2 linked regions of the Roseisolibacter agri genome follow. The protein of the gene in region 1 interacts with the protein of each later gene in a pairwise test. Links are inferred from orthologs where the notes say so. Each region holds a gene or a part of one and is shown on either strand. Other genes may lie near its edges.

What was found.
Region 2: the proteins of rpsL (region 1) and rosag_RS15475 interact in binary tests that used the Escherichia coli proteins (3 or more experiments, as listed by UniProt). The link is inferred for Roseisolibacter agri from one-to-one orthologs.

Annotation. Positions count from the first base shown.
Region 1 is NZ_BRXS01000004.1:237,973-241,074, forward strand. Bases 55-2,844 are described here. They hold rpsL (30S ribosomal protein S12), read left to right. Parts: upstream 55-1,137; coding sequence 1,138-1,551; downstream 1,552-2,844. Other genes in these bases: rosag_RS13175 (PEP-CTERM sorting domain-containing protein), read left to right, coding at 197-859; rpsG (30S ribosomal protein S7), read left to right, coding at 1,548-2,018; rosag_RS13190 (polymer-forming cytoskeletal protein), read right to left, coding at 2,127-2,844. Outside these bases: more of rosag_RS13190, read right to left, coding at 2,845-3,102. UniProt on the Escherichia coli protein: With S4 and S5 plays an important role in translational accuracy. Interacts with and stabilizes bases of the 16S rRNA that are involved in tRNA selection in the A site and with the mRNA backbone.
Region 2 is NZ_BRXS01000004.1:744,104-747,251, forward strand. The notes cover bases 313-3,148. They hold rosag_RS15475 (ribosome maturation factor RimP), read left to right. Parts: upstream 313-1,414; coding sequence 1,415-1,882; downstream 1,883-3,148. Other genes in these bases: murA (UDP-N-acetylglucosamine 1-carboxyvinyltransferase), read left to right, coding at 313-498; rosag_RS15470 (purine nucleoside phosphorylase YfiH/LACC1 family protein), read left to right, coding at 495-1,271; nusA (transcription termination factor NusA), read left to right, coding at 1,895-3,148. Outside these bases: more of murA, read left to right, coding at 1-312.

The sequences.
Region 1 (3,102 bases):
ATCGAGGCGCGATCGCGTCACGCAGCGGGCGGCACGGGAACGGCGGTTTGGTCGCTAACTCGATGTCTGGTTGCGAGTTAGGACCTACCGATGACACGCGTCTCACGGCTGTGGTCGCGTGTCTTGCAATAGGAGTTTTGCACGGCGTAAGTTGGTCGCGCGTTGGGGGAAACCTGAAACCAAGGACGAGGGAGACATGAAGAACATGGTGCGAAAGATCGCTTCGGCGCTGGGCGTCGTTGCGATGAGCGCGTCGATGGCCGGCGCGCAGGTTGGTAGCATCGCGGCCACCTGCGGCGTCGCCACGATCGCCGACACGGACGTGTGCTACAGCACGCAGTTCAGCTTCGACGGCGTCACGTTCAGCAACGAGGTGTTCAAGGTCTTCTCGAACGCGACGGCGTCGTACGAGCTGCGCTTCGCGGGTCAGCCGACGACGACCGTCTCGGGCGTGCCGTTCTCGTTCATCGACTACGGCACCGTGACGGCGAGCGGCACGAGCAGCGCCAGCCTGAATCTGTCGGGCCAGCAGGTCTGGATGCGCATCATCCAGTCGTCGCCGACCACGGGCACGGGCGACGTCGGTGGTCTGTTCGGCGGCACGATCAGCGGCACGGCGTCGCAGGCGTTCATCAACTGGAACAACCCGGACCGCTTCGAGGTCATCGGCCCGGTGACGTACGAGGTCGAGCGCTTCGGCCAGGGCTTCACGTCGATCAACGCGCCGTCGACCGGCGCGCAGACGATCCGCGGCGCGGTCGTCAACAGCGTCGTCCCGGAGCCGTCGACCTACATGCTGCTCGCCACGGGCATGGGCGCGCTGGGCCTCGTCGCCCGTCGCCGCCGCACCAACGTCTGAGCGACCGGACGCTGATCGACGCCTGACGCGCGGCACGCCGCGCTGCAGGAGGCAGGAAAGGGCGGGGCGGCACCTCCGGGTGCCGCCCCCTCGTGCGTTCTGGTCCCCCCGACCGCTGCCCCCGCAGGCGGCCCCGCCGGGCAAGTCCTCACATCCATCGGCGGCACCGGCATTTACGGGACGGGGCCCGGTTGACCGGCCCTTCCGGATGGGCTACCTTCATCGGTCTGAGGCGCCCCAGCTCTGGGGGCGTCAGAATCCGTTGTCGATCCATCTCCATGCCGACAATCAACCAGCTGGTCCGGCGCGCCCGTCAGGGCGTCGTCGACAAGTCCAAGTCGCCCGCGCTCAAGAACAACCCGTTCAAGCGTGGCGTCTGCACGCGCGTCTACACCACGACGCCCAAGAAGCCGAACTCCGCGCTCCGCAAGGTCGCCAAGGTCCGCCTCACGAACGGGTTCGAGGTCATCGCCTACATCCCCGGCGAGGGCCACAACCTGCAGGAGCACTCGATCGTGCTCGTGCGCGGCGGCCGTGTGAAGGATCTGCCGGGCGTGCGCTACCACATCGTGCGCGGCACCCTCGACGCCTCGGGCGTCAACGGCCGCAACCGCAGCCGCTCCAAGTACGGCACCAAGAAGCCGAAGCCGGGCCAGGCCGCCGCGGCCGGCAAGGGAGGGAAGAAGAAGTGAGCCGCCGCAAGAGCGCCGTGAAGCGTCCCGTCCTGGCGGACGCCCGGTACGACAGCCAGACCGTCTCGAAGTTCATCAACTCCCTGATGTACCAGGGGAAGAAGTCCACCGCCGAGCGCATCTTCTACGGCGCGATGGACCTCGTCGAGGCGCGCACCAGCCAGCCCGGCGTGAACGTCTTCAAGCAGGCGCTCGCCAACCTCAAGCCGGTGGTCGAGGTCAAGAGCCGCCGCGTCGGCGGCGCGACCTACCAGGTCCCCGTCGAGGTGCGCCCGGAGCGCCGCAACGCGCTCGCGATGCGCTGGCTGATCTCCTACTCGCGCGACCGCAACGAGAAGTCGATGCCCGAGAAGCTGGCGGCCGAGGTGATCGCGGCCTCGCGCGGCGAGGGCAACGCGGTCAAGAAGAAGGAGGACACGCACCGCATGGCCGAGGCGAACAAGGCCTTCGCGCACTACCGCTGGTGAGCCGACGGCGCGTCGCGCCGTCTCGCACCACGCAGCAGACACGAACGGGCGCCCGCATCGCGGGCGCCCGTTCGGCGTTCCGGATCTGACGGCCCTCGAGAGGTCGTCTCAGGCCGCGGTCTGGCGCCGCGTCGCCGCACGCGTCCCGGGGGCCTCCACCGCGCCGTCCGCCGTGTTGATGGCGCCGTGCACGGTGACGCCCGGTGCGAGCCGCACGCGCGGCGCCGCGATGGTCGCCGGCCGGTCGGGGCAGCCCACCTGCACGCGTGCCGCCAGCTCCACCGCACCCTCCGCGATCACCACGCCCAGCAGCCGCGCGCCGGCGTCCACGTGCACCTCGCGCTGCGCGACCACCGCGCCGTCCACCACGACGTCGCGCCCGACCGTCACCGAGCCGTGCGCCTTCACCGCGCCCTGCACGCGGCTGCCCGCCTCCAGACGGAGGTCGCCGCGGACGATCAGGTTCGCGCGCACCAGGGAACAGGGCGGCACGACGAGCGAGCCATCCACGCGCAGGTAGCCGTCGCCCAGGCGCGTTGCACCCGTCGGCACGAAGGGCGTGAGCGCCGTGTGCTCCTCCGCCGGCAGCGGCGGCAACGGCTCCAGGCCCGAAGCACCCTCCGAGGCGATGCGCGGCGCACGTAGGCGCGCGAAGCGCACACCCGGGCGGAGCTCGATCGCCTCGTGCGACGTCGCCCGACCATGCAGCGTCGCGTCCACACCCGCACGCAACACTCCCTCGGCGTGCACCCACCGCAGCACGTCCGAGCCGTCTCCGAGCTCGCACGCACCGTCGGCGAGCAGCGCGCGCACGACCGTCCGCGCGCCGCAGGTCAGGTCGCCGCGCGCGAACAGCTCCATCGTGTACACGCCGTCGGACGGCAGCCACGTGTCCGGATCCGCCAGCACGACCGCGTCGACGCGCGCGGCCGCCGACCCGTGCTCGGCGAGCGGCATCCGCACCCACGACGTGCCGTCGGCGAAGCGCCCCGTGGCCGCGGTCGACGCGTCGGCGGAGCGCGCGAGCTGCTCCTGCAGGTAGCCGCGGAACCGGTCAGCGAAGTAGGTCAGCTCTCCCGCATCC
Region 2 (3,148 bases), 510 kb from region 1 along the record:
TTCGAGCGGCTCGGCGTGGACTGCCGCATCGAGGGCGAGGACCTGATCGTGCCGGGCGACCAGTCGCTGCTCGTGCAGTCGGACCTCGGCGGCCACGTGCCGACCATCAGCGACCAGCCGTGGCCCGCGTTCCCGGCCGACGTCATGTCGATCGCCATCGTCACCGCCACGCAGTGCCACGGCATGGTGATGATGCACGAGAAGATGTTCGAGTCGCGGATGTTCTTCGTGGACAAGCTAATCGGGATGGGCGCGCGCATCGTGCTCTGCGACCCGCACCGCGCGATCGTGTCGGGGCCGAGCCGCCTGCGCGGCACGACGCTGGAGAGCCCCGACATCCGCGCCGGCATGGCGATGTTGCTGGCCGCGCTGTGCGCGGAGGGCACGAGCGTCATCAACAACGTCGGCCAGATCGAGCGCGGCTACGAGCGCATCGACGAGCGCCTCAACGCGCTCGGCGCCAGGATCGAGCGCGTCGGGGACCGCCGCACGCCGTGAGCGCGGGCGGCACCGTGGACGTGGGAATGGAGGCGGGCGTCGCCGACGCGGCGGCGCGGCCCGCGGACGGCGGCGCGCCGTACCTCGAGTTCGACGTCTTCTCCGAGTGGGGCGTCCGTGCGCTGGTGACCACGCGCGCGGCGGGCAGCTTCGTCAGCGGCGGGGACGAGCCGATGGGCGAGGTCATGGCCCGCTGGTCCGCGCTGCAGCACCACCTCGCGCCCGCGGGCGGCGGCCGGTTCGCGACCGCGCGGCAGGTACATGGCGCACACGTCATCGAGCACGTCGCCGGCTGGACCGGATGGCTGCGCGGCCACGACGCGGACGGACACCTGGCCGTCGAGCGCGGGACGGCGCTCGCGGTGTCCGTGGCCGACTGCGTCCCGGCCTACGTCGCGCACCCATCGGGCGCCGTGGCGATGCTCCACTCGGGGTGGCGCGGCACGGTCGCGGGGATCCTCGGCAGCGCGGTGCGCGCGTTCGCGGCGCGTGGCCTCGCCGCGGCGGAGCTGCGCGTGCTGCTGGGCCCCGCAATCTGCGGCGCGTGCTACGAGGTGAGCCCGGACGTCTACGGCCAGCTCACCGGCCGCGCGGTCGATCGCCCGACCCCGGTCTCGCTGCACGCGGTGCTCGCCGACCAGGCGCGTGCCCTCGGCGTGCGGGACCTGCACGCGACGCCGCTCTGCACGCGGTGCGACGTGGCCACGCTCTACTCGCACCGCGCCGGCGACGCGGGGCGCCAGCTCGGCGTGATCGTGGCACGCGTGTCATGAGCGCGCCGTCGGCTCGGGCCGTTCAACTTGACGCGACCTAACCCCCGGTCTACCTTAGTATTGCGCTCCGGCCGGGAAACCGGCCCGTTGAATGTGGGGGAGGGTGCCCCACATTTTTTGTTGCCGTTAGCCGCCACCCGACCGTGCACGACGCGCTGGAAACCGCAGTCTCCGCGGAACTCGAGGCCCTCGGGTTCGAGCTCTTCGACCTCCGTCGCCGGGGGTCGCGCAGCCGGCCCGTGCTCGACCTGCGCATCGAGCGGCGGGACGGCGCGCGGGTGTCGGTGGACGACTGCGCGCGCGTCTCGCGGGCCGTCGAGGCCCGACTCGAGGCGGAGCGGCTGGTCGGGGAGCAGTACGTGCTGGAAGTGTCGTCGCCAGGGATCGAACGGCCGCTGCGCGGGCCGGCCGACTGGCGGAAGTTCGCAGGGCAGATGGCGGTGGTCACGGCCCCGTCGCTGCCCGCTGGGAAGGCGGAGGTGACGATCGTCGCTCTCGAAGGCGAGGCTGGCGAGGAAGTGGCGGTCGTCCGCGACGAGCGCGGGGCGGAGCACCGCCTCCGGCTGGCGGAGGTCAGCCAGGCCCGGCTCGCGTTCCACTGGAATCGGTAATAGGAGTCCTGGATGGTCGCTTCGGCTGAGATCCTCACCGCGATTCGCGAGTTGACCAACTCGAAGCAGCTCGATCGCACCGAGCTGTACGCGTTGCTGCAGGATGGCATTCTGGCCGCGCTCGCCAAGAAGTACGGCCCGACCGTTCAGGCCGAGGTCGACATCGACGACGACACGGGCCAGATCCGCGTCGTCCTGCTGCGCACGGTGGTCGAGGAGCCGCAGGACCCGGCCCGCGAGGTCTCCCTCGACGAGGCGCGCGCCCTGGACGCCGAGTTCCAGGTCGGCGACGTGCTGGAGCGCGAGGTTCCCTTCTCGGAGTTCGGCCGCGCCGCCGTGCAGGCCGCCAAGCAGCGCATCGTGCAGCGCGTCCGCGAGGGCGAGCGCACCCGCATCAAGGACGAGTTCTCGACCAAGGTCGGCGAGCTCCTCTCCGGCGAGGTGCAGCAGATCGAGCGCGGCAAGCTCGTGGTGATGCTCAACAAGTTCCGCGAGGCGGAGGCGATCATCCCCTACCGCGAGCAGAACCATCGCGAGCACTATCACCAGGGCGAGACCATCCGCGCGGTGCTCAAGCGCGTCGAGGACACGCCCAAGGGCCCGCGCCTGATCCTCAGCCGCTCGGACGCGCTGTTCGTGCAGGCGCTCTTCCGCCTGGAGGTGCCCGAGATCCAGCAGGGCATCGTCGAGATCCGCGCGGCCGCCCGCGAGGTCGGCAGCCGCACCAAGATCGCCGTCTTCTCGCGTGACGACGCGGTCGATCCGGTCGGCGCCTGCGTGGGCCTCAAGGGCGCCCGCGTGCAGGCCGTCGTGAACGAGCTGGGCGGCGAGCGCATCGACATCGTGCCCTGGTCGGCCGATCCGGAGCGCTTCGCCAAGCTGGCGCTGGCGCCTGCCAAGGTCGCGCGCGTCTTCAGCGACGCCGGCTCGCGCACCATCCAGGCGATCGTGGACGAGGACCAGCTCTCGCTCGCGATCGGCCGCAACGGCCAGAACGTGCGCCTGGCGTCGGAGCTGACGGGCTGGAAGATCGACCTCTACTCAAGCCGCGAGTGGCTGGAGAAGGGCGGCGAGCAGCAGCTCTTCGCGGCCGGCGGCGACGACGAGGTGGAGGACCTGCCGCTGGGCGACATCGCCGGGATCGATCCGGCGGTCGTCGCCGTGCTGGAGGCGGGCGGGTACCGCACGCTGAACGACATCCTCGATCTGGAGCGGGACGACTTCCTCAAGCTGCCGGGCATCGCCCCGGCCGAGGCGGATCGCCTG